DNA from 4 places in the Streptomyces griseobrunneus genome. Region 1 is predicted to be linked to each of the others. Evidence: riboswitches for the same ligand, from Rfam matches in the RefSeq annotation. Region 1 holds a riboswitch; each other region holds the start of a gene.
The links. A riboswitch is a leader RNA that binds a small molecule or an ion and turns the genes downstream of it on or off. The one in region 1 is predicted to bind cobalamin.

Region 1 (6,959 bases):
CTGGAAGAAGACGTCCTGGAGGCCCATCGCGCCCAGGCCGACCGGCCGCCAGCGGGAGTTGGAGCGCCCGGCCTGCTCGGTCGGGTAGAAGTTGATGTCGACGACCCGGTCCAGGAACGTCACGGCGGTACGCACGGTGGCGTCCAGGCGCTCCCAGTCGATCGAGCCGTTCGCCACGAAGGCGCCCAGGTTGACCGAGCCCAGGTTGCAGACGGCCGTCTCGCCGTCGTCCGTGACTTCGAGGATCTCCGTGCACAGGTTCGAGGAGTGCACGACCCGGCCCGGCTCGGCGGTCTGGTTCGCGGTCCGGTTGGAGGCGTCCTTGAACGTCATCCAGCCCTGGCCGGTCTGCGCGAGGGTCCGCATCATCCGGCCGTACAGCTCACGCGCCGGAATCGTCTTGCGGGCCAGGCCCTTGGCCTCGGCCGCGCGGTAGGCGGCGTCGAACTCGTCGCCCCAGAGGTCGACCAGCTCGGGGACCTCGGCGGGGGAGAACAGCGACCAGTCGGTGTCCGTGTCGACGCGGCGCATGAACTCGTCCGGGATCCAGTGCGCCAGGTTCAGGTTGTGCGTACGGCGCTGGTCCTCACCGGTGTTGTCGCGGAGCTCCAGGAACTCCTCGATGTCCGCGTGCCAGGTCTCCAGGTAGACCGCCGCCGCGCCCTTGCGGCGGCCGCCCTGGTTCACCGCCGCGACGGAGGCGTCCAGCGTCTTGAGGAACGGCACGATGCCGTTGGAGTGCCCGTTGGTGCCCCGGATCAGCGAACCACGGGCGCGGATACGGGAGTAGGAGAGGCCGATACCGCCGGCGTGCTTCGAGAGGCGCGCCACCTGGTGGTAGCGGTCGTAGATCGAGTCCAGCTCGTCCTTGGGCGAGTCCAGCAGGTAGCAGGAGGACATCTGCGGGTGCCGGGTGCCGGAGTTGAAGAGCGTGGGGGAGGAGGGGAGGTAGTCCAGTCGGCTCATCAGCCGGTAGAGCGCGGCGACCTCGTCCAGCGCCCGCACCGAGTCGTCCTCGGCCAGACCCGCGGCCACGCGCAGCATGAAGTGCTGCGGGGTCTCGATGACCTGACGGGTGAGCGGGTGGCGCAGCAGGTAACGGCTGTGCAGCGTACGGAGACCGAAGTAGCCGAAGCGGTCGTCCGCGCCCTCGGCCATGGCCTGCTCGACGAGTTCGTCGAGCGCGGCCGCGTGGAGCGCGACGAAGTCGGCGGTGCGGTCGGCGATCAGACCCTCGCGGTGGCCCACGGCGACGGAGGCGGAGAAGCGCGTGGCGCCCTGGCCGGCGGCCTCGTCCGCGATCGTGCGGGTCAGCAGCCGGGCGGCGAGTTTGGAGTACGCCGGGTCCTCGGAGATCAGCCCCGCGGCGGCCTCGGTGGCCAGCGAGCGCAGCTCGGCCTCGTCGGAGCGGGCGTTGCGCCCGCGCAGCGCGGAGGCGGCGACCCGTCCGGGGTCGGTGTCGGGCAGATCGACGGTGAGGTCGGTCAGGGTCCGCAGCAGGGCGGTCCCGGGTCCGTCGTTCGTGCCTGCTCCGGACGCGGTGGAGGCAGCGGATTCGGTGGCTGAAACCGGATCGGCGGGCGCGATGGTCACTGGGCTTTCCCTCGCTCGGCTGGGGGCCGGCGGCGAGCGGGGGAGCCGGGCAGCACGATGCCCCGAAGGGCAGCACTGCTCACGGCGTCCACCGGCCCATCCGCGAGGCCCGGACGTCTGGCGTCCGGTTCGGTCGAGCCGGACGCGCTGTCGACAGGTCTTCGGACTTCGGGTGTGCAAAAGCACACTGATCACACCGTTGCGGGACAGTTCCGGATTCGCACCGGATTCCCCTGCGGCGACAGCGAGGTCGAGCATACATGTGGGGGGCGCTCGTTGAGGAAGCCCCCACATGTTGTGTCGGCGTGAACAGATGTCGGTACGGCGGTCTGGCTTCTTCGCCCGGCTTTTTCCGTATCGGCGGCGCACGCGGGCCCTCTTGCGGGGGTGCGAAATGGGGCCGCCGCGCCCCTGGGAGGGGTGCGACGGCCCCGTTCGGCCGGTGGTGGTCAGCAGCAGCGGAAGCCCTCGCGGGGGTCCGCCTCGCGGGCGTCCGTGCGGCTGTGTTCGAAGGCGCGGCGGGTCATGACCGGCGTGCCCGGATCGTGGGACCGGGCGTGCGCCACATAGCGGTCGTACGCCGACTCGCCGGTCAGTTCACGGACGTACCAGCGGATCCGTCCCGCCACCCGCCGTACGTCCGCGCCGGTCATGTCCGGCTCCCTGTCCCCGCCGCCTCCTTGCGGATGCCTCCCTCGGGGCCGACGCCCGCGGCGGCCAGTTCGGCCTTCTCCTCCTTGGTCGCGAGGAGCGAGGCCGGGGCGACGAGCTTGGACTCGACGTACGGCGCCTCGTGGAGCCTGGCGCTCTCCGGGTCGCGGATGGCGTTGAAGCAGACCCGGCCGGCGTCCACGAGCACCACGATGATGAGGACGGCGAAGAGCGTGCACAGCACGCCGTCGACGGTGGAGTTGGTGACGACGGTCTGCATGTCGTCCATGGACTTGGCCGGCGGCAGCACCTCGCCCGCGTCGATGCCCGCCTGGTACTTGTCGCGCTGGGCGAAGAAGCCGACCTTCACGTCCGGCGAGAAGATCTTCTGCCAGCTCGCGGTGAGGGTGACCGCCACGTCCCAGGCGAGCGGGACCGCGGTGACCCACGCCCACTTCAGGCGGCCGGACTTGACGAGCAGGGTGGTGCAGACGGCCAGCGCGACGGCGGCCAGCAGCTGGTTGGCGATGCCGAAGAGCGGGAAGAGCTGGTTGATGCCGCCCAGCGGGTCGTGCACACCGACCCAGAGGAAGTAGCCCCAGCCGCCCACCACGACGGCGCTGGCGAACCAGACCCCCGGCTTCCAGCTGACCTCGCGGAACGGCTTGTAGGCGTTGCCCAGCATGTCCTGGAGCATGAAGCGCCCGACCCGGGTGCCGGCGTCCACGGTGGTGAGGATGAAGAGCGCCTCGAACATGATGGCGAAGTGGTACCAGAACGCCTTCATCGCGGTCCCGCCGATCACCGCGGAGAAGATCTCCGACATGCCGAGCGCGAACGTGGGCGCGCCGCCGGTCCGGGAGAGCAGGCTCGCCTCCTCCACGTCCTTGGCGGCCTGGGCGAGGGCATCCGGGGTGATGGTGAAGCCGAAGTTGGCGACGGCCTGGGAGGCGGACTGGACGCTGTCACCGATCACGCCGACGGGCGCGTTGATGGCGAAGTACAGGCCCGGGTCGATGATGCAGGCGGCGATCATCGCCATGATCGCCACGAACGACTCGACCAGCATGGCGCCGTAGCCGATCATCCGGATCTGCGTCTCCTTCTGGACCATCTTCGGCGTGGTGCCGGAGGAGACCAGGGAGTGGAAGCCGGAGAGCGCGCCGCAGGCGATGGTGATGAAGACGAACGGGAACATCGAGCCGGCGAAGACCGGGCCCGAGCCGCTGGTGGCGAAGTCGGTGACCGCGGGCATCTTCAGGGTCGGCAGCGCGACGACCACGCCGAGGGCCAGCAGCCCGATGGTGCCGACCTTCATGAAGGTGGAGAGGTAGTCGCGCGGGGCCAGCAGCAGCCACACGGGCAGCACGGAGGCGAGGAACCCGTACACGATCATCCAGATGACCAGTGTGCCCGGCTCCAGGGTGAAGAAGCCCGCCCAGGAGGACTCGGCGACCCAGCCGCCGGAGACGATCGCGAGCAGCAGCAGCGCGACGCCGATGAAGGAGACCTCGCTGACCTTGCCGGGCCGCAGGGTGCGCAGATAGACACCCATGAAGAGGGCGATCGGGATCGTCATGCCGATGGAGAAGACGCCCCACGGCGAGTGGGCGAGCGCGTTCACGATGACCAGCGCGAGGACCGCGAGCAGGATAATCATGATGACGAAGACCGCGATCAGGGCGGCGATCCCGCCGACCGGGCCTATCTCGTCGCGCGCCATCTGCCCGAGCGAACGGCCGTTGCGGCGGGTGGAGAAGAACAGTGTCACCATGTCCTGGACGGCACCGGCGAAGATGACGCCGACGACGAGCCATATCGTGCCGGGCAGGTAGCCCATCTGTGCCGCGAGCACGGGGCCGACCAGCGGGCCCGCCCCGGCGATGGCGGCGAAGTGGTGGCCGAACAGGACCCGGCGGTCGGTGGGGTGGAAGTCGACACCGTTGTCCAGCAGCTCGGCGGGGGTCGCGCGGTTCTTGTCGACCTTCAGCACCCGGTTGGCGATGAACCGGGAGTAGAAGCGGTACGCGATGGCGTACGAGCCCAGCGCCGCGGCCAGCATCCAGGCGGCGGAGACCTCTTCACCGCGCGAGAGCGCGAGGGTGGCCCAGCCGATGGCGCCGGCCAGGGCGACCAGGCTCCAGACGACTATGGACTTGGGGGACAGTGTCCGCCGTCCCGGTGCTCGTGGAACCGGTGGTGCTGGTGTGGGCGATTCCGGCATATCGATCCGTCCCCTCGCGTGATCACTGTCGTAACGTGCGCGAAATCTAGGTGGTACGGCCGCTCTCCGGAACCCCTGTCCGCATACCGGTCGCGTATCGCCGATGTCTCCACCGAAGTTCCGCAGTAAGGACACGGACGGCGGGCGGGATCGGTTCACGCGATCCGGCTCCACCGGGGATGACCGAAAACAGGCGTTGGCCCGGGAAGGGAATCCCCGGTCCAACGCCTGTTCGCATGGTGCTGGTTCTCAGTCGGTCGGCCGCTTCAGGCGGGCCACGAACTTGTACCGGTCGCCCCGGTACACCGATCGCACCCACTCCACCGGTTCGCCCTGCCCGTCGATCGAATGACGGGAGAGCATCAGCATCGGCAGCCCCACGTCCGTCCCCAGCAGACCCGCCTCGCGCGGGGTGGCGAGCGAGGTCTCGATGGTCTCCTCCGCCTCGGCCAGGCGGACGTCGTACACCTCGGCGAGCGCGGTGTAGAGCGAGGTGTACTTCACCAGCGAACGGCGCAGCGCGGGGAAGCGTTTGGCCGAAAGATGGGTGGTCTCGATCGCCATCGGCTCCCCGCTGGCGAGCCGCAGCCGCTCGATGCGCAGCACACGGCCGCCCGTCGAGATGTCCAGCAGACCGGCGAGCGTGTCGTCCGCCGTGACATAGCCGATGTCGAGCAGCTGGGACGTCGGCTCCAGGCCCTGGGCGCGCATGTCCTCGGTGTACGAGGTCAGCTGGAGCGCCTGGGAGACCTTGGGCTTGGCGACGAAGGTCCCCTTGCCCTGGATGCGTTCGAGCCGGCCCTCGACGACCAGCTCCTGCAGGGCCTGGCGCACGGTGGTGCGCGAGGTGTCGAACTCGGCCGCCAGGGTGCGTTCGGGCGGCACCGGGGTACCGGGCGGCAAGGTATCGGTCATGTCGAGGAGATGCCGCTTGAGCCGGTAGTACTTCGGTACGCGCGCGGTGCGCGTACCGTTGCCGGCCTCGCTCCCCGAACTGCCCCCGTCGGCACCCATGGCCCGCCTTCCCGACGCTTGTGTTGCTGCCGTCACCGGCTCCTCCGTCTGTCGCGGCTCACATGGTGGCACGGTCCGGTCACGGGTCGTCGCCCTCCCTTAGGTGTCGGTCCTATAACGGACGCGAGTGCACTTCTTATACACCCTTGACACCCCTAAAGGTCTAGGCCAAGCTCCCGGTACTGGTCTAAACCATTAAAGACCAGGTCCAGCCCCAGCAGAACTCGTCGAATGTCTTCGCGGTGGGTGGGGTTGCAGCATCCCTGAGGAGGGTTTGACGTGAAGCGCAAGCTCATCGCGGCTATTGGTGTCGCGGGCATGTTGGTTTCGGTCGCGGCATGTGGTTCCGGTGACGGAGACTCTTCGTCGCAGAAGCCGGCGGACCGCAAGGAGAACCTGACCGTCTGGCTGATGGGCGAGGCCCAGTCGACCTGGCCCGAGCTGGTCAAGGACGTCAACACCGAGTTCAACAAGAAGTACCCGGGTGTCAAGGTCAACGTTCAGTACCAGCAGTGGGCTGACAAGGTCAAGAAGCTCGACACCTCCCTCGGTGGCGACAAATTCCCGGATGTCGTCGAACTCGGTAACACCGAGACCATGCAGTACATCCTCAATGGTGCGCTCGGGGAAATCGACCCCAAGAAGTACGAGAACTCGGACACCTGGATCAAGGGTCTGAAGGACACCTGCACCTTCGAGGGCAAGACGTACTGCGTTCCTTACTACGCCAGTGCCCGTCTGGCCGTCTACAACAAGGACATCCTGAAGGCCGGTACCGGCAGCGACGTCCTCCCGCAGACCGAGGCCGAGTTCCTCGCCGCGATGGACAAGGTCGACGCCGAGCTGGGCAAGAAGGACAAGCGCGCCTCCTCGCTCTACTTCCCGGGCCGCTACTGGTACGCCGCGATGTCCTACGTCGCCGCCTACGGCGGCAAGATAGCCACGTACGACGAGGGCGCCAAGGAGTGGAAGGGCTCGCTGTCCTCCCCCGAGTCGCAGAAGGGCCTTGAGCACTACGTCAACCTGGTCAAGAAGTACAACAAGGCCGACCAGACGAAGGACGAGCAGGACCACGCCAACGTCATGGCCAACGAGAAGGCCGCCGTGATCTACGGCCAGGCCTGGGAGGCCGGCAGCGTCACCACGGGCGAGAACGGCAACCCGAAGCTCGAGGGCAAGATCGCCACGGCCGGTATCCCCGGCCCCGAGGGCAAGGCCCTCCCGTCCTTCATCGGCGGCTCGGACCTCGCGACGATCTCCAAGTCCAAGGTCCAGGACCTCGGCCAGGAGTGGATCGCCCTCTTCACCAACGCCAAGGGCGGCGACGTCCTCGCGTCGAAGAACGTGCTTCCCAACAACGAGAAGCAGCTCGAGCCGCTGAAGACGAAGCCGGAAACCGCAGCCATCGCCAACGCGGTGCCGGACGCCTGGTTCACGCCGATCGCGCCGGGCTGGGCCTCCATCGAGAAGGAGGAGA
Region 2 (6,959 bases), 3.9 Mb from region 1:
CGACCAGCAGGAACCGTGCCGCATGCCGTACGGAGACGCCTTCGCGCTCGACGTACGAGGCACCCATGGCGGCCGCGTCCAGCAGCAGGTCCACCAGGTGGTCGTGGAGGAGGTTGACCTCGTCGACGTAGAGGATCCCGCGGTGCGCGTCGGCCAGCAGCCCCGGCTCGAACGCCTTCACGCCCTCCGAGAGCGCCCGCTCGATGTCCAGCGCCCCCACGAGCCGGTCCTCGGACGCCCCGACGGGCAGCTCCACGGTCCGCGCGGCCCGCGACACACCGGCGGCGTCCGCGTGCGGCCCATCAGGACACGCGGGATCGGGGGAGCCGGGATCACAGGAGAACCGGCACCCCGGAACGACGGAGACCTCGGGCACGAGCGCGGCCAGCGCCCGGACGGCGGTGGACTTGGCGGTCCCCTTCTCGCCCCGCACGAGCACACCACCGACGGCCGGACTGACAGCGTTCAGCAACAGCCCGAGCCGCAGGTCGTCCTGCCCGACGATCGCGGTGAAGGGATACGGCGTACTCACTTGGCCTCCTGGTCGACGTCAACAAAATCAAGCCCCTGGGAATTACGGGCTTCTCCCAGCGCCTCCGGGCGAGCCATTTCAAGCCCCTCCGGCGATTGAGGAGCGGGGCCCGGGGCAGCGCCCCGACTCTCCGCCGCACCCGGCACAGCGGGCGGCGCCCCCGGCGGCACGAACGGCAACCCCACCGGCGCACCCCCCTCGATCAACCGCCACAACGCATCCGTATCCGCATGCTCCTCCACCAGATCCCCCAGCCGGTCCAGCTGCTCCTCCCGCAACACCCCGAAACTCGTGTCCGGCGCGGGAACGAACCGCCGCCCGGCGGCCCGCGCCACCTCCACCAGGAACCGCCGCCGGAACCCGTCGCTCTCCAGCGACCCGTGCCAGTGCGTCCCCCACACCGCCCCCACCCGGCACCCGTCCAGGAACGGCTCCCCGCCCTGCACATCGGCCACCCCGTGGTGGATCTCGTACCCCTCCACCGGCTCCCCGAGCGCCGAACCCACCGGCCGCGCCAGCGTCTTGGCCCGGTCGAAGCGAACCCGCACCGGCAGCAGCCCCAACCCGTCCACGACCCCGGCCCGCGACTCCACCTCGTCCTCGATCCGCTCACCGAGCACCTGGAACCCGCCGCAGATCCCCAGCACCGGCCGGCCCTCCGCCGCCCGCCGCACCAGCGCGTCGGCGAGGCCCCGCTCCCGCAGCCAGGCCAGCGCCTTCACCGTGCCGCGCGTCCCGGGCACGATGACCAGGTCCGCGTCGGCCAGCTCGTCGGCCCGGTCCACGAACCGCACGACGACGCCCGGTTCGGCGGCCAGCGCGTCCACGTCCGTGAAGTTCGACATCAGCGGCACCGCGCAGACCGCGACCCGCAGCACGTCCTCGCCGTGCGGGGGAGCCACGGCCGACTCCCGCACCGCACCCCGCAAGGAGACCCGCAGGCCGTCCTCCTCGTCGATACCGAGCCCGTGGGCGTACGGCAGCACGCCGTACGTCCGCCGCCCGGTCAGCCCGTACAGCATGTCCAGGCCCGGCTCCAGCAGCGAGACGTCACCCCGGAACTTGTTCACCAGGTACCCCGCGACCAGCGACTGGTCCTCGGCGCTCAGCAGCGCCGTGGTCCCGAAGAACGAGGCGAAGACCCCGCCCCGGTCGATGTCCCCGACCACCAGCACGGGGAACTTCGCGGCCCGCGCGATCCCCATGTTCACGATGTCCGTGCGCCGCAGGTTGATCTCGGCCGGCGACCCGGCCCCTTCACAGATCACCGCGTCATAGCTCGACCGCAGCTGCTCCAGGCAGTCCACGACCGTCCCGAGCAGGGCCTCCTGGCGGCCGCCGTGGTAGCCCCTGGCGCTCATCTCTCCCACCGGCCTGCCCATCAGGACGACCTGGCTGGAGCGGTCGCTGCCGGGCTTGAGCAGGACCGGGTTCATCAGCGCGGTCGGCTCCACCCGGGCGGCCTGCGCCTGCATGGCCTGGGCGCGCCCGATCTCCGCGCCCTCGCGGGTGACGAAGGAGTTGAGGGACATGTTCTGCGCCTTGAAGGGCGCGACCTTCACGCCCCGGCGCACCAGCCAGCGGCAGATGCCCGCCGTGACGACGCTCTTGCCCGCGTCCGATGTGGTCCCCGCGACCAGCAGCCCGCCACCCATGCCCGCTCCCCTTCCCGTACCGCGTTCCCCGGACCCACTCATGCCCGTCCCCGCTTCCGTCCCGCGACCAGGTGCCCCACGGCCGTCCGGCCCACCACGCACACGCCGAGGGCCAGCAGACTCACCCGGCGCGACAGCCGCACCGCGCGTTCGATGTCCGCACTCCGCACATCCCGCCCGGACTCCCCGTTCAGGACCGGCCGGTGCTCGACGCGCCCCGCGTACGCCAGCGTCCCGCCGAGCCGTACGCCGAGAGCCCCGGCGAACGCGGCCTCCACCGGCCCCGCGTTCGGGCTCGGGTGGCGCCCCGCGTCCGCCTTCCAGGCGCGTACGGCCTCCGAGGGCCGCCCGCCCGCCACCACGGCCAGCGCGGCCGTCAGCCGGGCACCGGGCCACCCCGCGAGGTCGTCCAGGCGGGCCGAGGCCCAGCCGTAACGGCGGTGGCGGGGCGACTTGTGGCCGACCATCGCGTCGAGCGTGTTCACGGCCCGGAAGCCGACGAGCCCCGGCACCCCGCCGATCGCCCCCCACACCAGCGCGCCGACGACGGCGTCCGAGGTGTTCTCGGCGACCGACTCGACGACGGCGCGGGCGATCTGCGGCCCGTCCAGCGAGTGCGGATCGCGCCCGCACAGATGCGGCAGCCGCTCCCGGGCCACATCGAGGTCCCCGGCGGCCAGCGCGCCGCCGATGGCGCGGGCCTCCCGGCCCAGCGACGTACCGCCGACGACCGACCAGGTGGCGGCGGCGGTCAGCGCGACGGCGAGCACGGGGCGGCCTCGTACGGCACGGGCGGCCAGTGCGGCGGCCCCCACGGCGCCTCCGGCGCAGACGAGGGTGTGCAGCGCGCCCCGGCCGCGGTCGTCACGCCACAGCAGGGACTCCACCCGCGCGGCGGCCCGGCCGAAACCGGCTACGGGATGCCCCCGGCGCGGGTCGCCCAGCAACGCGTCGGCGATCAGCCCGGCGGTGGCGCCGTACGCGAAGACGCGATCGACACGCACGGATCAGCCCGCCGAGGGCAGAGGGGTTCCGGCATGGAGAGGAACAGGATGCGGCGCACGGCGGCCGGGCATGGCTTATGTCCTCACTCAGGGTCCGCGCCCTGGTTCGACGTGACCGGCGACGAGAGTCTCCTGGCTTCCGGATCCGCACTTCCCCCGGCCTTCCAGCCCGCGTGACGAGGGCCGTGACATCCGGTGTGGGGGAGTGCTCCCCGGTGACAGTGGCGGGACCGCGCCGGATTCGCACCGGCTTCCTCTGCTGTCGCCGTAAATGGCTCCGGCAGTCCACCACGCTGCGAGAACAGCCGTCAACCTGCTGTTGACCTGCGGAGCTCCAGTGTGCGCAGACGCACATCGGGCCGGACACACGGTGGGTGTGTCCGGCCCGGGGGAGTGCGGTGGGTGCGTCAGGCGACGATCAGATAGATGCCGTACGCGACCGCCGCGACGCACGCCGCGAAGCAGGCGTACGCGCCGGTGCGCGCCAGTGCGGCCGATCCGCCTGAGGCGCTGCCGCCGGCCGTGGCCGACAGCTTGGAGAGGGCGACGATGCCCACGGTGAAGAGGCCGACCAGCGCGACGGTGACCACGAGACTGACACCGAAGACGGAGGCGAGAGCTGCCCAGTCGATTTTCATACGGATCTGTCCTTACACCGTGGCCGAGGGCCGCGCCGTGTCGTCGGGCGAGGCGGCCGGGGCCGGGATGGTGGTCATGAGGTCGTTGGGGATGGTGCCGATGGGCGGCGTCTGGACCGCTGCCATGGCGGTGGTGACGACACCCTGGGGCTCGTCGGCACCGGCCGTCTCGTTGACGTTGGTGTGGTCGACCGGCTGGCGGCGCGAGGCCAGCCAGATGGCGAAGGAGCCCCCGACCAGCAGGGTCGCGGTGACGGCGATGCCCCAGGGGCCCTGCTTGGTGAGGAACTCGGCACCCGCGCCGACCAGGCCGGCGGCCGGGAGCGTCAGACCCCAGGCGACGAACATCCGGGTGGCGGTGGACCAGCGGACCACGCCTCCCTTGCGGCCGAGGCCCGCGCCCATGACGGCGCCGGAGCAGGACTGGGTGGTGGAGAGGGAGAAGCCGAGGTGCGAGGAGGCCAGGATGACGGTCGCCGCACTGGTCTGGGCGGCGAAGCCCTGCGGCGGCTTCAGGTCGGTCAGGCCGCTGCCCATGGTGCGGATGATGCGCCAGCCACCGAGGTAGGTGCCGAGCGCGATGGCGACACCGGCGGAGACGATGACCCACATCGGCGGGTTGGAGCCGGGGGCGAGGACGCCGCCGGTGACCAGGGCCAGGGTGATGATGCCCATCGTCTTCTGGGCGTCGTTGGTGCCGTGGGCGAGCGAGACGAGACCGGCCGAGGCGATCTGCCCCGCCCGGTAGCCCTTCGCCGTCGACTTGAGCTGGTTCGGGTCGGTGACGTTCCGGTTGATCCGGTACGTCAGCCGCGTGGCCAGCATCGCGGCGAGACCGGCGACCAGCGGGGCGGCGATCGCGGGCAGCAGCACCTTGGTGACGACGGTGCCGCCGTTGATCGAGGACCAGCCGGCCGACATGACGGCGGCGCCGATCAGGCCGCCGAACAGGGCGTGGGAGGAACTGGAGGGCAGGCCGACCAGCCAGGTCAGCAGATTCCACAGGATGGCGCCGACGAGCGCCGCGAAGATGACCTCGGTTCTGAGGCCGTTCTCGTTGACGATCCCGCCGGAGATCGTCTTGGCGACCTCCACCGACAGGAACGCGCCGATGAGGTTGAGAACGGCGGACATGGCCACCGCTGTCTTGGGCTTCAGGGCGCCGGTCGAGATGGTGGTAGCCATCGCGTTGGCGGTGTCGTGGAAACCGTTCGTGAAATCGAACACGAGAGCTGTCACGACCACAATCGCGAGCAGCAGCGTGATGTGTTCCATTTACCCAGGCAATCGTTCGACGTCAGTGGCTCGTGGACCGTAGGCAACCTGGGTGAACGGAAGATGAACTGAGCGGGGCGCTGTGGTGACCCCAATCGGGTCTGAGTGATTCCGCTTGTGTGCGGGTGGGGTTGGGGGAGGCCCGGGGGGCACCGGCTGGGCTGCCCTTTACCCCTCATTGGCGAAGTTTTTGACGGGCACATTCGGCCCCGGAAGAGATCCCGGTCACTCCGGCGGTGACGTTCCGGTTTCGGGACCCCGCGCCTACGCTCGCCCCATGAGCGAGCAGCAGCCGGAATCCGTCGTCCGGGCCTGGCGGGAGGTGGTCGACACCGCCCGCCGGAGCGCCGCCGACGGCCTGGTCGTCGGCACCTCCGGCAATGTGTCGGCCCGCGTCGGGGACCTGGTCCTGGTGACACCCAGCGGGGTGCCCTACGACCGGCTCCGGCCGGACGACGCGGTCGGGGTCGACCTGACCGGGCGGCAGGTCCTCGGAGAGCTCAGGCCGACCAGCGAACTCCCCCTCCACCTCGCGGTCTACCGGGAGACCGGCGCCGTCGCCGTGGTCCACACCCACGCCGTGCACGCCACCGCCGTCTCCACCCTCGTCACCGAGGTGCCGCTCGTGCACTACGCGGCCGCCATCCTCGGCGGCCCCGTCCGCACCGCCGCCTACGCCCGCTACGGCACCCCCGAACTGGCCGACGCCATGCTCGCCGCCCTCCGGGGCCGCACCGGCTGCCTGCTCGCCAACCACGGCACCGTCACCTACGGCGCCACCCTCGACCAGGCCTACGAGCGCACCGCCCAGCTGGAGTGGCTCTGCCGGCTCTGGCTCACCGCGAGCGCCGTCCCCGGCCACCGGCCGGCCCTGCTCACCCCCGCCCAGCTGGACGAGGTGACCGAGGCGCTCAAGGGGTACGGACAGCCGGGCTGAGGACCCGGGCCCAGGGCCCCGGCCAGGACCGCCGCCCGCCCCCGCGTCTGCTCCCCGCCCCACCGGACGGCCCCCGCCCACTGGCACCGCGCCGCCCGCCCCACGACACTGAAGCGGTGCGCCCGGCATCTGCGACGGCAACGGCCGTCACCACCCTCCTCGGCGCCGGTGCGGCAGCGGTCGCGGCCGGCCGGTACGCCAGCGACGCCGCCCTCAAGGCGGCGCCCGGACGTCCCCTCCCCACCGACCGCAGACTCACCGTGCACGCCACGGCGGTCCGGCAGATCACCCTGACCCGCTCCCTCACCGCGCTCCGCCCCGGCACGTACGGGATCGAGGGCCCCGGCGTCCACGCCGTGGTCGGCCCCGTCGTGGAAGGGGCCGAGTCCACCGCCGACACCGTCGTGCGCAGCCTGGAGCGGATCACCCACGGCATCCTGGAACCGGGCGCCAAGGTCCGCCTCACCCCCGAGCTGTACCGCGGGGACCCGGGCAGCGCCCTCGGCCTGGAGTACCGGGAGGTCGAGATCCCCGGCGAACTGGGCGGGCTGCCCGCCTGGTGGGTGCCCGGTGACCGCGACACCTGGGTCATCACCGCGCACGGCCTCGGCACCACCCGGGAACACCCCATGAACCTGATGGGCTTCCTGAGCGGACAGCAGCTCCCCGTACTGGACATCACCTACCGGGGAGACGCCGGAGCCCCCCGTTCCGCCGACGGCCTCGGCCACCTCGGCGCCTCCGAATGGCGCGACCTGGACGCCGCGATCCGCTTCGCCGTGCGCTACGGCGCCCGGAACGTCGTCCTGCACGGCTGGTCCACCGGCGCCTCCATGGCCCTGCACGCCGCCGTCAGCTCCCCGCTCCGCGACCGCATCAGCGGCCTCGTCCTGGACTCCCCGGTCCTGGACTGGCAGA
Region 3 (6,959 bases), on a different replicon from region 1:
GCACGTCTCCATGCGCCCCTGGGACAACTCCTGTGCAGCAGCCGCGAGATCGGCGGGTGTGTCACCGGCCGGGTGGTTCCCGTACACCAGCAGGACGTGGGCGCGCCCGCGCAGCAGGTCGAAGAGACGCACCGGGTAGGCGGCGATGTCCCCGGTGAGGCCGCCGCAGTCCGGGGCCCGGTCGCCGGGCCGGAGCGTCGCCCCGTCCGGCCGGGGCAGCGGCGTCACGAGCGGGCTCTCCCGGTAGCCGATCAGCAGCTGGGCCTCGCGGAGCATCAGCGTCTCAGGGTCCGTCGGGTCGGCCTGGACGCCCTCGGCGGCATGGCGGACGGTCCGGCCCACCACCTCCTCGCCCACCGGGTGCCGCTCCGCGTCGTAACTCGCCACCAGGCCCGGGTGGGCGGCGCCCCCGACGGCCAGGGCGAGCTTCCACGCCAGATTGCAGGCGTCCTGGACACCCGTGTTCATGCCCTGGGCGCCGGTCGGCGGATGGATGTGCGCCGCGTCCCCGGCGACGAACACCCGGCCCTCCCCGTACCGGTCCACCAGCCGGTGGCTGATCCGGAACACCGAGGACCAGCGCAGCGTGGACGCGGTGACCGGCTCCGGCGCCAGCCGGTCCAGGACCTTCTGGATGTCGGCGAGCGCGGGAGCCGTGCCGCCCTCCAACCCGTGGGCCACCCCGTCGCCGTCCGCCGTTCCGGAGGCCTGCCGGGCGGCGGACAGCTCGGGCGGCACCAGCATCGACATCCGGTAGCGGCCGTTCCCCGGCAGCGGGATGCAGACCAGCAGGTCGTCGATGGCACCGTCCTCGCCGCGGTGCATGGACCGCACCCCGTACCCGGGCGGCAGTCCCCAGCCCACCTCCACATCGGCGAGCATGTACTCCTCCGGGAACGCGCCGCCCTCGAAGGTGAGCCCGAGCCCCTTGCGGACCACGCTGTGGGCCCCGTCGCACCCCACCAGGAACCGGGACCGGACCTCCTCCTCGGCCCCGGAAGCGGTGGTGAGCCTGCTGGTCACCCCGGCGGGGTCCTGGGCGAACGCCACCAGCTCGGTCGAGCGCTCGATCCCGGTACCGAACCGCCCGAGGAACTCCTCCAGGACGCGTTCGGTCTCGTACTGCGGCAGCGCGGCGAAGCCGTACGGCACCTCGGGCGGGAGGACGAGCTCGATCCGGCCCTGCTCGGCCCCGTTCACGTACGTCAGCTGCCCGCGCATCGCGACCGCCGCGTCCAGCACCTCCCGCACCAGGCCCATCCGGTCGAAGAGCTCCAGGGTGCGCGGCTGGATCCCCACCGCCTTGGCGTACGGCAGCCGGGCCGGGAGGCGGTCCACGATCCGGCAGGAGACCCCCGACCGCCGCAGCTCGGCGGCGAGCGTCAGCCCGACCGGGCCGGCGCCCGCGACGAGTACATCGGTCACTTCGTTGCGTGCCACCGGGGCCTCCCGCCGTGGCCCCCCTGCTTACGGTCCCCTCCATCGTCCTGCCATCGGCGGTCTCCGGCACCCGGGGACCCTCACGCCCCAGCGGGCGCGGGCGGTGGGGTCATCGCCCACCGGATGGTCCTGGTCAGGGCCTTCCCGGCGGGCCGTACGCAGACCTCCTCGACCCCCGGCACCCGGGGAAGCCGCAGCGGCTCCCGGGCCCACGGCGGCAGGGCGGCCACCGCGTTGGCGGCGAGTACGGCGTACGGGGGACGGGCCGGCCAGGGCAGCGGCGGGTGCAGCAGAATGAAGCGGGCCGCGTCCAGGGCCTCCTGGGTGGCGCGCAGCTCCGGGCGGTAGGCGGCGATGCGCGTCGCCAGCTCCGCGCGGTCGTGCGGCGGGTCGGGGATGCCGAGGGCACGGGCCACCGTCGCCATGTCGTGGATGTATCCGTCGCACCCGGCGCCGTCCAGCGGCCGCGCCCCGTACCGCTGGTGGGCGCGGAGGAAGCTGTCCACCTCGGCGATGTGCACCCAGCACAGCAGGTGCGGGTCGGCCGCGTGGTACGGCTCACCGGACGGCGCGATTCCGCGCACCCCCTCGTGCACGGCCCGTACGCGGTCGACCGCCTCCTGGGCGTGCTCGGTCGTACCGAACGTGGTCACCGCCAGGAACGTGCTGGTCCGCTGGAGCCGCCCCCACGGATCGCCCTTGAACCCCGAGTGGCCGGCGACGGCGGCCATCGCGAGGGGGTGCAGCGACTGGAGGAGCAGGGCGCGCAGCCCGCCGATGAACATGGACGCGTCCCCGTGCACCCGGCGCACCGGCCGGTCCGGGCCGAACCAGCGGGGGCCGGGGGTGCCGTGGATCCGGGCCCGGTTCTCCGGCCCGGAGGGACCCGCGACCCGGGAGAACAGGGACCGGCCCAGCCGTTCCCGTGCACCGGATCCTGGCTGCTCTCTGTCCATGCCTCCCAGTATGCGGGCCCGTGGAGAAGTCCCTACGGCACCCGGGCCGTCCACTCCGGCGTGGCGAACTTCGTCCGTACGAGCTCCTCGGCGCGCGCCAGCTCGGCGTCGGTGACGCTGCCCGCGGTGAGGCCGTGGCGCTTGCGGAACGACTCGATCATGCGCTCGATCACGGCCTGGCGCGGCAGACCGGTCTGCCGGCGCAACGGGTCGACACGCTTCTTCGCCGACCGGGTGCCCTTGTCGGACATCTTCTCCTTGCCGATCCGCAGCACCTCCAGCATCTTGTCGGCATCGATGTCGTACGCCATGGTCACGTGGTGCAGCACGGCCCCGGGACCGCCGTCCGGCCCCACCACCCGCTTCTGCGCCGCCCCCGCGATCTTGCCGACCTCGGTGGCGATGTCGTTGAGCGGCTGGTACCAGGCCTTGATGCCCATGTCCGCGAGGGCTTCGAGGACCCAGTCGTCCAGATAGGCGTAACTGTCGGCGAAGGAGAGGCCCGAGACGAGGGACTGCGGGACGGCCAGCGAGTAGGTGATGGTGGAGCTCGGCTCGGCGAACATCGCGCCGCCGCCGGAGATCCGGCGTACGACGCTCACCCCGTGCCGCTCCACGCCCGCCGGATCGACCTCGTTGCGCAGCGACTGGAAGCTGCCGATGATCACTGCGGGGGAGTCCCACTCCCAGACCCGCAGCGTCGGCGGACGCAGCCCCGCCGCCACCTCGGCGGTGATGACCTCGTCCAGCGCCATGTGCAGCGCGGGCGACTGCGGGGCCTCGTGGATCAGCTGCCAGTCGTAGTCGCTCCACTCCGTGGCCTGCGCCAGCGCCCGGCGTACGGCGATGGCGACACCCTCCGCACTCAGCCCGAGCATCACCGTGGAGTCGGGCAGCGCCGCCTCGATCCGGGCCGCGAGTCCCGCCGTGTCCGTGTTGGCCGGAGCACCCTCCAGGGCCGCGTCGATCGCCAGGATCGCCTCGTCGGGTTCGAGGAAGAAGTCCCCGGCGACGCGGACGTTCCGCAGCGCCCCGCCCTCGACGTCCAGGTCCACCACGACCAGCTTGCCGCCGGGAACCTTGTACTCACCGTGCACAGCGCCGCCTCCAGCTCCAGTTCCGCGGTCCGGCTCGGTGATGAGCCGGACACAACCGGCTATAACGCACGCGGGGGCGTCGATCATCCCCCGTTCATGTACCGGTGTGCGCCGGGACGGTCCGCTGCTCGGGCCCGTTGTAGACGCCGAGCGGGCGGATCAGCGCGTTGTGTTCGAGCTGTTCGCTGATGTGGGCGCTCCACCCGGTGACCCGGCTCATCACGAAGACCGGGGTGAAGGCCGCGATGTCGAACCCCATCAGGTGGTACGCGAGCCCGGCGGGGTAGTCCAGGGTGGGGTGGTGGCCCGGCCGGGGCGGGTGCCGGCGGCCGGGCGGCACAGGTTCGCGGGCGGCTCAGGCCCCGGGCGGCAGCGTGAAGTCGAAGACCGCTGAGTCGAAGGCGCCGTACTCCTCGTAACCGAGCACCTCGTACAGTCGCGAACGCGTCTGCATCCGGGGCAGCAGGGCCTGTTGGGTGCCTTCGGCGGCCAGGGTCCGCAGCCCGTCCTCGACCGCGCCCATCGCGAGGCGGAAGAGGGTGACGGGGTAGAGCGCGATGTTGTAGCCGAGGCTCTCCAGCGTCGCCGTGTCCAGCAGCGGTCCCTTGCCGAACTCCGTCATGTTCGCCAGCAGCGGTACGTCGACGGCGGCCCGGAACGCCTCGAACTCACCCTCGTCCGCGAGCGCTTCGGGGAAGACGGCGTCCGCGCCCGCGTCCACGTACGCCTTCGCGCGGTCGATCGCCGCTTCGAGGCCCTCGGGGCCCCGGCGTCGGTGCGGGCCATCAGCAGGAAGTCCGGATCGCGGCGGGCGTCGGCGGCGGCCCGCACCTTGCGGACCATCTCCGCGCGCCCCACGAGCGTCTTGCCGTCCAGGTGGCCGCACCGCTTGGGGTTGACCTGGTCCTCCAGGTGCAGCCCGGCGAGCCCCGCGTCCTCCATCAACTGGACCGTGCGCGCCGCGTTCATCGGCTCGCCGAAGCCCGTGTCCGCGTCGGTCAGGGCGGGCAGATCCGTGACCCGGGCGATCTGCTGGGCCCGCGCTGCGATCTCGGTCGACGAGGTCAACCCGATTTCGGGTAGCGCCAGTTCGGCGGCGAGTACCGCCCCCGACAGATACAACGCCTCGAACCCGGCCTCCTGGATCAGCCGCGCCGAGTACGGGTTGATCGCGCCCGGCATCCGCAACAGCCGGTCCTGGTCCCCGGCCGCGACGATGCCCTCCGCCAGCGTCCGGAACTTCGCCACGTACCCCGAACGGTCGAAGGGCCGGGCCCCCGCCGGATGCGCGTCGGCCACCGCCAGCTCGTCCTCGATCACCGTGCCGTCCACCAGGGTCACCACCGCCCGGCCGCCGAAGGCCCGCCGCTCCGGGTCCGGGTCGTGGTAGCGCCGGGTCCACTCCGGGTCCTCCACCGTGGAGATCCGCTGCCACAGCTCGACCGTCCCGGGCCGCTGCGCCCGCTCGGGGGCGTACGACCACTCGTGGTGCCAGACACCGTCCTCCAGCGCCACCGCGAAGATGCACGGCACCGAGTGGTCGAGCGTCTCGCGGCTCGCCGCCGGATCGTACTTCTGCGGGTCCCCGGAACCGGAGCCGATCACCTGGTGGGTGTGGTGGCTGGTGTGCAGCACGATCGAGCGGATCTGCTCCATCCTCGTGGAAACACGGAACATCCCGCGGCCGGTATCCTGACTCCCGGATCAGCGCGCGCCCTCATGCCTTCCCGACGGCTTCTGCACCGTCAGTGGCGTGTCCTGCGAGGACGGACTCCCCGGTCACAGTGGCGGGACCGCGCCGGATTCGCACCGGCTTCCCTGACACCACGGGCCTTGAGGGCGACCGGCTGCACACCGCTCACCCCGCTGCTCACGAACATATGGTTGGACGTCCTGGTAAGTCCACCCCGCCTCGCCCCCCGGCACGATCGCCCGCCTCGCCCCCGGCATGTCCGCCCGCCCCGCTCCTGGCATGATCGGCCGACATGAGCGACGCACCACGGCACATCCTCGTCATCGGCATGGGAGCCGGCGACCCCGACCATCTGACGCTCGCCGCGGTGAAGGCGATGCGCCGGGCCCAGGTCTTCTTCGTGCTCGGCAAGGGCCGGGAGAAGGAGTCCCTGACCCGGCTGCGGCGGGACATCCTGGAGGAGCACCTCACCGGCCCCTACCGGGTCGTCGAGGCCGAGGACCCCTGGCGGGACCGGACCCAGGACGACCGCGGTCGCTACACCTCGGCGGTGCACGACTGGCGCCACCGCCGCGCCGACACCTGCGAACGCCTGATCACCGAGGAGCTGGCACCGGGGGAGTGCGGGGCCTTCCTTGTGTGGGGCGACCCGTCCCTGTACGACAGCACCCTGGCGATCCTGGAGGACATCCGTGCCCGGGGCACGGTGGAATTCGGCCATGAGGTGATCCCCGGGATCAGCAGCGTCTCCGCGCTCGCCGCCCGCCACCGCATCACCCTGAACCAGGTCGGCCGCCCCATCCACATCACCCCCGGCAGGCGGCTCGCCGAGGGGTTCCCGGACGACGACGGCGACATCGTGGTGATGCTCGACGGCCACGAGAGCTTCACCCATCTGACCGGCAGGGACCTGTGGATCTACTGGGGCGCCTACATCGGCACCCCCGACGAACTCCTGGTCTCCGGCCCCCTGGACGAGGTCGCCGAGCGGATCAGCCAGGTGCGCGCCGAGGCCCGCGAACGGCACGGCTGGATCATGGACACCTATCTGCTGCGCCACCGGCCGGACGGCCCGGAGGGCGCGGACGCCGCGCACCGCGCAGGCGGTACGGCCGGCTGAGGCCCCGGCCCGCGAGCAGGGGCTCCGGACAGGGGCGGCGGATCGCGTCGTGGCGCGGGCGGCCGCCGCACCTCGTCGCCGGGCCGGCCGGAGGTCAGCTCCGGGACTCGTGCGCCCGGATCACTCCGAGCCCGTGGCCGAGGCTCGGGCACTCGGCGGTCAGGTCGTCCCCCCGCACCAGATAGTCGTGCACGCGCCCGTCGGCGGGCCGCTCGACGGCCCGGTACAGGGTGCCGTTCACCGTGATAGTCCAGTCGTCGCCGTCCTGGGCCCACCCGACTGTCTTCTTCATATTCGCGCTTCCCTCACTCGTCGCCACCGCGGGTCGGCGGCCGTGTATTGGCAAGAAGAACGGCCTGTGACGCTCTGTGGTTCCGGCTCGCCTACGCCATTCGGTTACATCTGGGTCACCATGCCCGCACGACCTGACCGGAAGTCAGCGAACCGGCGACGAAAGGCGGAACAGGGCGGGGAGGGCCGACACGTGCTGCCTGCCCGGGGCCGGATCTTGCCAGGCTGCCGATCCGGTCCCGGGCAGTGAGTGCGGGAGCGCCCGCTCCGCGCCCCCGCACCCACCATTCGGCGCCGCCCGCCGGGCCGGATTGGTGCGCGGACCGATCCGACGCCCTCAGTCACCCGTTCGGAGGACGTTC
Region 4 (6,959 bases), 5.0 Mb from region 1:
CGATCCGGCGGGCCACGGTACGGCGGCCGAGACCCACCAGGGGGTCGCCGTCCAGCGTGACGACGCCGGTGTCCGGGGCGAGGAGGCCCGCGAGGATCCTCAACAGGGTCGATTTGCCGGAGCCGTTGGGGCCGAGCAGCCCGACGGTGGCGCCGGGCGGCGGGGTGATGTCCACCCCGTCGAGGATGAGCCGGCCGCCGGCCTCCCGGCCGACCCGGTCGGCGCGCAGGCCCGTGGAAGCGCTCATGACGTACTCCGGGTGCGGTACAGGACGAGGACGAAGGCCGGGACGCCGATCAGCGCGGTGACCACGCCGACGGGCACCTCCTGCGGGTCCAGGACCGTGCGGGCGAGGGTGTCGACCCAGACCAGGAAGACGGCCCCGGCGAGTGCGGTGACCGGCAGCAGGCGCCGGTGCCCGGAGCCGGTGAGGGCACGGGCCGCGTGCGGGAGCACCAGGCCGACGAAGCCGATCGCCCCGGCCGAGCTGACGAGGGCCGCGGTCAGCAGGGCGGTGGTGCACAGCAGCACGATCCGGGTGCGGGCGACATTGACGCCGAGCGCGGCGGCGGCGTCCTGCCCGAAGGCGAAGGCGTCGAGCGTACGGGCGTGGGCCAGGCAGATCACCAGGCAGCCGGCGAGGACGGCGGTGCAGAGGGCGACCTCGCTCCAGCCGACGCCGCTGAGCGAGCCGAGGAGCCAGAACAGCACTCCGCGGGTCTGCTCGGCGTCGGCGGAGGTCATGACGACGAAGGAGGTCAGGGCGGAGAAGAGCTGCATCGCTGCGACTCCGGAGAGCACCACCCGGTCGGTGGTGGCACCGAGGGTGTGGCTGAGGAGCATGACCAGGGCGAACGAGCAGATGGCCCCGGCGAAGGCCCCGGCCGACAGCGACACCGCTCCCCCGCCGACGCCGAGGACGACCACGACGACCGCCCCGGTGGAGGCCCCGGAGGAGACGCCGAGCACGAAGGGGTCGGCGAGCGGGTTGCGCAGCAGGGACTGCATCACCGTGCCGCACACCGCGAGCCCGGCGCCGCACACGGCGGCGAGCAGGGTGCGGGGCATGCGCAGGTTCCAGATGATGCCGTCCCGGATCGGGCTCAGCTCCGATGCGCCGAAGCCGAGGTGGGAGGCGACGGCGGACCAGACGTCGGGGACGGAGATCCGGGCGGGCCCGATCGTGACGGCGACGGCGACGGAGAGCAGCAGGAGCAGGAGCCCGCCGGTCCAGAGCAGCACCGCGACCGGGCCGCCGCTCCGTACCGGGCCCGGCGCCGCCGGTGCCTTCAGCTCCGCGGTCTCCCGCACCGCCGGGTTGCCGCCGCTCACCCCGTGAGCCCGAAGTCGCGCAGCCCGGCGGCGACGCGCTCCAGTCCCTCGACCGTCCGGATGGTGGGGTTCATGGCCTGGCCGCTGAGCAGCACGTACCGGCGGTTCCTGACGGCGTCCATGGTCTTCGTGACCGGGTTGGACTCCAGGAACTCGATCTTCTTCCCGGCGCTCTCGGCCGTCTGCATCGTGCGGCTCAGGTCGCCGATGACCAGGACGTCGGGGTTGCGGTCGGCGACGGTCTCCCAGCTGATCTGGGGCCATTCGTCGTGGGTGTCGTCGAAGACGTTCCTCGCGCCGAGTTCGCGGGTGATGACGCCGGGGGCGCCGCAGCAGCCCGCGAGGTAGGGGGCCTTGGAGTCGGAGAACCAGTAGAGGAGGGAGGCGTTCGAGGCGTCGATGCCGTCGGTGGCCTTCGCCACCCGGGCCCGGAGCTTCTTCACCAGGGCGTCGCCGCGCTCGGGAACGCCGAACACCTGGGCCAGTTCGTGGACTTCGATGTAGACGCTGTCCATGGTGAGGGGCTCGGTACGGGCTCCGTCGCCGCCGCCGCTGTTGTCCTTGCCGATGCAGTCGGCGGGCGAGATGTAGGTGGGGACGCCCAGCTTCTCGAACTGTTCGCGGGGGGCGACACCGCCCCTGGCGAGGGTGGAGGCGAAGGAGGCGCTGAGGAAGTCGGGCTCCTTGTCGAGGACCTTCTCCGAGGAGGGCCGGTTGTCGGAGATGCGCTCGACGCCCGCGTTGGCCTTCTCCAGGCCCTTCATGACCGGGTCGCTCCAGGTCGCGGTTCCCGCGATCCGGTCGGCGAGGCCGAGGGAGAGCAGGATCTCGGTCGAGCCCTGGTCGACCGAGACGGCCCGCTGGGGCGCTGCCTTCACGGTGACGGTTCGCCCGCAGTTCTTGAGGGTGAGCGGGAAGCCGTCGGCCTTGTCGCCGCCGTCGGCGGACGGGGTGGTGGACCCGCCGCCGCAGGCCGTGAGCAGGACGAGTCCCGCCGCGAACAGGGCGGCGGTGCGTATCGGGGCAGGGGTGGCCTTGGACAGCACGGAGGACCTCGGTGTCTCTGGGCCCAGCCGCGGAGCCCGTCGTACGGTTCCCGTGCCCCCGGTGCGGGGCGCGGGTGCCAGCAGGTCTTCGGACTCGGGTTCGTCCGGGCGGGACGCCTTCCCGGAACACTCCCGTGCTCCAGTGGCCGTGGCCCCGCCCGTCCCCCTCACCGCTGCGCGTCAGTTCCGGTCTCGCACCGGATTCCCTGACCCCGTCGCTGGGGTTCGACTGGCCCCGGCAAGCTATCACGGGTCTTCGCGCAGCTCAGAGCCGGTGCGCGTACCGGTCCCTGCCGGGCCGGTGCGGCGCGGGATCGTCCCGCCGCCCCGGCCCGGCCGCCCCTTTTACGGAGCCTGCAGGGCGATCACCGCGTTCTGTCCGCCGAACCCGAAGGAGTGGCTGACGGCCCGTCGTACGGGCAGCTCACGCGGGATCTTGGTGACGCAGTCGATGGCGAACCCGGGGTCGGGGGCGTCCAGGTTCGCGATCGGCGGGACGATGCCGTGCTGGAGCGTCAGGACGGTCAGCCCCGCCTCGATGGCACCGGCCGCCCCCATGCAGTGGCCCAGGACGCCCTTGGGGGCGGTGACGGGCGGCCGGTGCGGGTAGGCCCGGCCGATGAGGGCGGCTTCCGTCGCGTCGTTGAGGGGGGTCGAGGTCCCGTGCGCGTTGACGTGGTCGACGTCCTCGGCCCGCCAGCCCGCATCGGCCAGCGCCGCGTCCACGGCGGCCTGGGCGACCGCCCCGGAGGGGTGCGGGCTGGTGGGGTGGTGGGCGTCGGTCGTGGCGCCGGTGCCGGCCAGCAGCGCACGGGGGACCGCTCCCCTGGCGCGGGCGTCCTCGGCCCGCTCCAGGACCATGATCGCGGCGCCTTCGCCCATGACGAGCCCGGCCCGGTCGGCGGCGAAGGGGCGGCAGAGACGGGCGGGGTCCCCGTCCCGCAGCGCCGCCGCGCCCGAGCGGGCGAAGCCGGTCATGGCGACCGGGAAGACGATCGACTCGGTGGCTCCGGCGATCGCGATGTCGCACTGTCCGAGCGCCAGCATGTCGCGGGCCACCGAGAGGGCGGTCACCCCGGAGGAACACGCGGTGCACGGTGCCAGGCTGGGGCCCGTGGCCTTCATCTGGATCGCGATCTCGGCCGCGGGCATGCTCGGGATGGTGAGCAGGATGCCCGAGGGCGAGGTGGCCTCGGGGCCGCGCCGCTCCAGGGCGACGGCCTGTTCGGTGAGTCCGGCGGATCCCCCGCTGCTGGTGCCGACGACGACGGCGACGCGGGCGCCGTCCCAGCGGGCGGGGTCGAGCCCGGCGTCGGTCACCGCCTCCCGGGCGGCGAGGACGGCGAGCTTGACGTACCGGCCCATGCGGAAGGCGCTGCGGCCGCCGACCGCCTCGTCCAGGTCGATGCCGGTGACCGTACAGGCGAAGTCGATGGCGCAGCCGTGCAGTTCGGGGACGGTGCGCGCGAAGGACTCGCCGCGGCAGACCCCGTCCCAGGTGGTGTCGGTGGTGTGGCCGGCCGGGGTGATCATCCCCAGACCGGTGACGGCGATGGCGGGTCGGTTCATCGGGTGTTGCTCACCGGCACCGAACCGACTGCCGCCTCGCCGCCGACGGCCGCGTCGATGAACGCGGAGATGTCGGCGAGCGTGGCGTCCTTGTAGAGCTTCTCGGAGTCGGCGGCGACGCCCAGGGTCTCCTTGATGATGACGGCGAACTCGGCGACCGCCAGGGAGTCCATCTCCAGGCTGTCCATCGTGGACTCCGGCAGGATTTCGACTGCGGGCACCTTGAACGTCTCGGTCAGCACCTCGGTGATCTTCGGGTGGATGGTCTGGGTCTTCACGGTGTTTCCTCTCATCGACAGCTGGTCGGCAGCTCTTCGGCGGCTCGTCGGCAGCTTCACGAATGGCGGGTGGTTGAACGTAACCCCACCGCCCGATGTAACTGGATGACGATCTTCCGGTTACGCCTTGGGGCGAACCGATTCGTCTACGCTCACCTGCGGCTTCTCGAACCATCGGGAGAGCACGGACGTGGTTCCCCAGTACGCGAGCAGCACTCCGCGGGTACCGAGCGCCGCCACCTTCTCGCGCAGCGGACGCCGTTTGCTGCCACAGACGGGCCGCCGGAAATCCGCTGTGCGGCTCCCGGCCCCGGCCCTGCGGTGCCGGTGCCAGGACCCCTCCGGGTCGTCGTAGGCGTCCGCGTAACCGGGTCCGGCGATCGGCCAGTCCGACATCAGGCGTTCCGGCAGCGCGAACGACTTCACCAGGGCGGGGGCGTGCCGGGCCACGGTCGCGATGAGCCGCTCCACCGCGTCGGGCAGCAAGGACACCTGTTCGGCGGTCAGCCGTCCGGTGGCCAGCAGGTCACCGCTGTTGCGGGCGACCCACTGGAGGGCGAAAAGACGGTGCAGTTCGGTCAGCCGCTCACGGGCCGGCCCCTCGGACAGGGCGGCGGTGGACTGCGCGTACGCCTCGCTCGCCTGCCGGTAGCCGTACGCCTCCACCCCGCGCAGCGCAGGACCCGATGCGGCGTTCCACCGGCCGAGCGGGTCACCGGCCGGGGCGGCGCTGATCCGCTCCCGGGCGCGGTCGAACCAGATGTCCTCCACCGCCGCGAGCAGCCGGCCAAGGAACCGGGGATCGTCCAGCTCGCCGGGGTCCTCCTCCGGTTCCTCCTCCCGGAGCGTGGCGCTGAACAGCATCTCGGCGGCGGCCTTGGCGTGGACGGCGAGGTTGTCGCCCTCGGCGGTGATCGCACCCTCGATGCCGGTGAACAGCTCGGTCATGCCGTTGTTCTCCAGCAGTCCCTGCGCCCCGCACCGCTCCCGGCACTCGACGATGACCTCCCGGGCCCGCCAGGTGATCCACCCCTTGGCGACGGCGACCAGCCGCTCGGCCTCGTCCCGGTCGGGGGCGGGGGCGGACTCCCAGCGGTCCAGGGCCCTGCGGTGGAGGAGGCTCATCGCGAAGACGGTGGCCATCGCCCCGGCCAGCGGGCCGTGGTGGGTGCGATGGGCGTAGACCGGCACCCGCTGCGCGCCCCGCGATCCGGAGACCAGCCGGTGGCCGGCGTACCGCACGGCGATGGCGAGGGTGACCCGGGCGGAGCCGACCGCGCAGGCGCTCATGGAGAGCTTGCCGGGGGTGACGCGCCCGATGGAGAGGAGGAACCGCCTTCTGCGGTTGGCCAGTTCGCTGGTGAACCGTCCGTCCTCGCCGATCCGTCCCTGCTCCCCGGCGAGCAGGGCGTCGCGCGGGACGAAGTACCGGTCGAAGGAGGTGAGGCAGTGGTCGACCGGGGAGCCCATGCGGCCGGGCAGCCGCCGTACCCGTACGCCGGGCAGAGCGGTGAGGTCGTCGGTGAGCGGGGCGAGGAAGAGGAAGACCCCGTGGTCGGTTCCGTCGGCGAGGAGCCGGGCGGCCACCACACCGGTCTTGGGGCCCCCGGCGGGGCTGGTGTTGGGCATGAACTTCTGGGCCCCGGCGTGCGGGGTGTGCAGGACGAAGCCGTCGCGTTCACGGTCGTACGTCGCGGTCGTCTCGACGGCCGCCGCGTCGTTGCCGTGCGCCACCTCCGTACAGAGGAAGGTGCCGATGGACCGCAGCTCCAGGAAGTCCGAGAGGTCGCGCGGCGTACCGGGGTCGTGGTCGAGGAGGCTGCCGAGGAAGAGGTTGTAGTGGATGCCCGCGACGGTGGTCAGCGCCGGGTCGACGGGTCCGAGCCATTCGTGCAGGGCGGCCAGCGCGCGGGGGTCCGCGGCCAGCCTCGCGCCGCTGTCGAGCGTGTCGTTGAGGATGCGCAGGCGGTGGTAGGAGAGGGCGAGCCGCTCGTCTGGGGTGCCGCCACCGGAGCGCCGAAACGGTTCTGTTGTGAGCAGTCGCCGCCAGAATCCGTGCTCCTGGCGGAAGTTGTCGCCGTAGAGGACTCGGGTGAGCAGATCGCTGGTGGACGGCTGGGCCGGTTCATGCATGGATACGGTCACGACAGAGTAACGATCAAGGAACGGCGAGGACACCCCTCGCCGTCCCGAACGGCCCTGTTGGGTCAGGTGCGTTGGAAGGCGAGCGCCACGTTGTGCCCACCGAAGCCGAAGGAGTGGCTCACCGCCCGCTCGACCCGCTGGTGGCGGGGTTCCTTCACCACGCAGTCGAGCGGGAAGGCGTCGGGGAGGGAGTCCAGATTGGCGATCGGCGGGATGAGGGAGCGTTCCAGCGTCAGGACGGTGGCGACCGCCTCGATCGCGCCCGCCGCCGCGAGGGTGTGGCCGATGACGCCCTTGGGGGCGGTGACCGGCGGGCGGTGCGGGAAGAGCCGGGAGATGAGGGTGGTCTCCATGGCGTCGTTGAGGGGGGTGGAGGTGCCGTGGGCATTGATGTGGTCGACATCGCGCGGCGCCCAGCCCGCCTGGTCGAGGGCCGACTGCACCGCGCGCTGGGCGCCGCGACCGTCGGGGGCCGGGGCGGTGGGGTGGTGGGCGTCCGTGCTGGACCCGGCCCCGGTGAGCAGGGCCCGCGCCCGGCCGCCCCGAGCGCGGGCCGTCTCCTCGCGCTCCAGGACGAGCATGGCGGCAC

Region 2: it holds a riboswitch for cobalamin, as region 1 does, so the genes downstream of both, ACK8N7_RS29200 (cobalamin biosynthesis protein) here and ACK8N7_RS10980 (ribonucleoside-diphosphate reductase subunit alpha) in region 1, are expected to answer to the same signal.
Region 3: it holds a riboswitch for cobalamin, as region 1 does, so the genes downstream of both, ACK8N7_RS37510 (MmgE/PrpD family protein) here and ACK8N7_RS10980 (ribonucleoside-diphosphate reductase subunit alpha) in region 1, are expected to answer to the same signal.
Region 4: it holds a riboswitch for cobalamin, as region 1 does, so the genes downstream of both, ACK8N7_RS34405 (ABC transporter substrate-binding protein) here and ACK8N7_RS10980 (ribonucleoside-diphosphate reductase subunit alpha) in region 1, are expected to answer to the same signal.

The regions. Positions count from the first base shown of each region.
Region 1 is NZ_CP177080.1:2,508,307-2,515,265, reverse strand. It holds gene ACK8N7_RS10980 (ribonucleoside-diphosphate reductase subunit alpha) at 1-1,593, opposite strand, end outside; cobalamin riboswitch at 1,729-1,851, opposite strand; gene ACK8N7_RS10975 (YbdD/YjiX family protein) at 2,043-2,246, opposite strand; gene ACK8N7_RS10970 (carbon starvation CstA family protein) at 2,243-4,468, opposite strand; gene ACK8N7_RS10965 (GntR family transcriptional regulator) at 4,718-5,482, opposite strand; gene ACK8N7_RS10960 (sugar ABC transporter substrate-binding protein) at 5,762-6,959, shown strand, end outside.
Region 2 is NZ_CP177080.1:6,417,458-6,424,416, forward strand. It holds gene ACK8N7_RS29190 (putative cobaltochelatase) at 1-532, opposite strand, end outside; gene ACK8N7_RS29195 (cobyric acid synthase) at 529-2,187, opposite strand; gene ACK8N7_RS29200 (cobalamin biosynthesis protein) at 2,226-3,191, opposite strand; cobalamin riboswitch at 3,317-3,448, opposite strand; gene ACK8N7_RS29205 (hypothetical protein) at 3,599-3,829, opposite strand; gene ACK8N7_RS29210 (inorganic phosphate transporter) at 3,842-5,104, opposite strand; gene ACK8N7_RS29215 (class II aldolase/adducin family protein) at 5,382-6,041, shown strand; gene ACK8N7_RS29220 (alpha/beta hydrolase) at 6,158-6,959, shown strand, end outside.
Region 3 is NZ_CP177081.1:26,975-33,933, reverse strand. It holds gene ACK8N7_RS37535 (FAD-dependent monooxygenase) at 1-1,440, opposite strand, end outside; gene ACK8N7_RS37530 (oxygenase MpaB family protein) at 1,521-2,396, opposite strand; gene lplAB (lipoate-protein ligase LplAB) at 2,429-3,493, opposite strand; partial or broken gene ACK8N7_RS37520 (citrate/2-methylcitrate synthase) at 3,588-3,806, opposite strand; partial or broken gene prpB (methylisocitrate lyase) at 3,849-4,687, opposite strand; partial or broken gene ACK8N7_RS37510 (MmgE/PrpD family protein) at 4,679-5,146, opposite strand; cobalamin riboswitch at 5,159-5,337, opposite strand; gene cobF (precorrin-6A synthase (deacetylating)) at 5,479-6,306, shown strand; gene ACK8N7_RS37500 (hypothetical protein) at 6,401-6,598, opposite strand.
Region 4 is NZ_CP177080.1:7,542,785-7,549,743, reverse strand. It holds gene ACK8N7_RS34415 (ABC transporter ATP-binding protein) at 1-247, opposite strand, end outside; gene ACK8N7_RS34410 (FecCD family ABC transporter permease) at 244-1,332, opposite strand; gene ACK8N7_RS34405 (ABC transporter substrate-binding protein) at 1,329-2,378, opposite strand; cobalamin riboswitch at 2,441-2,627, opposite strand; gene ACK8N7_RS34400 (beta-ketoacyl-[acyl-carrier-protein] synthase family protein) at 2,724-3,947, opposite strand; gene ACK8N7_RS34395 (acyl carrier protein) at 3,944-4,225, opposite strand; gene ACK8N7_RS34390 (acyl-CoA dehydrogenase family protein) at 4,346-6,358, opposite strand; gene ACK8N7_RS34385 (beta-ketoacyl-[acyl-carrier-protein] synthase family protein) at 6,433-6,959, opposite strand, start outside.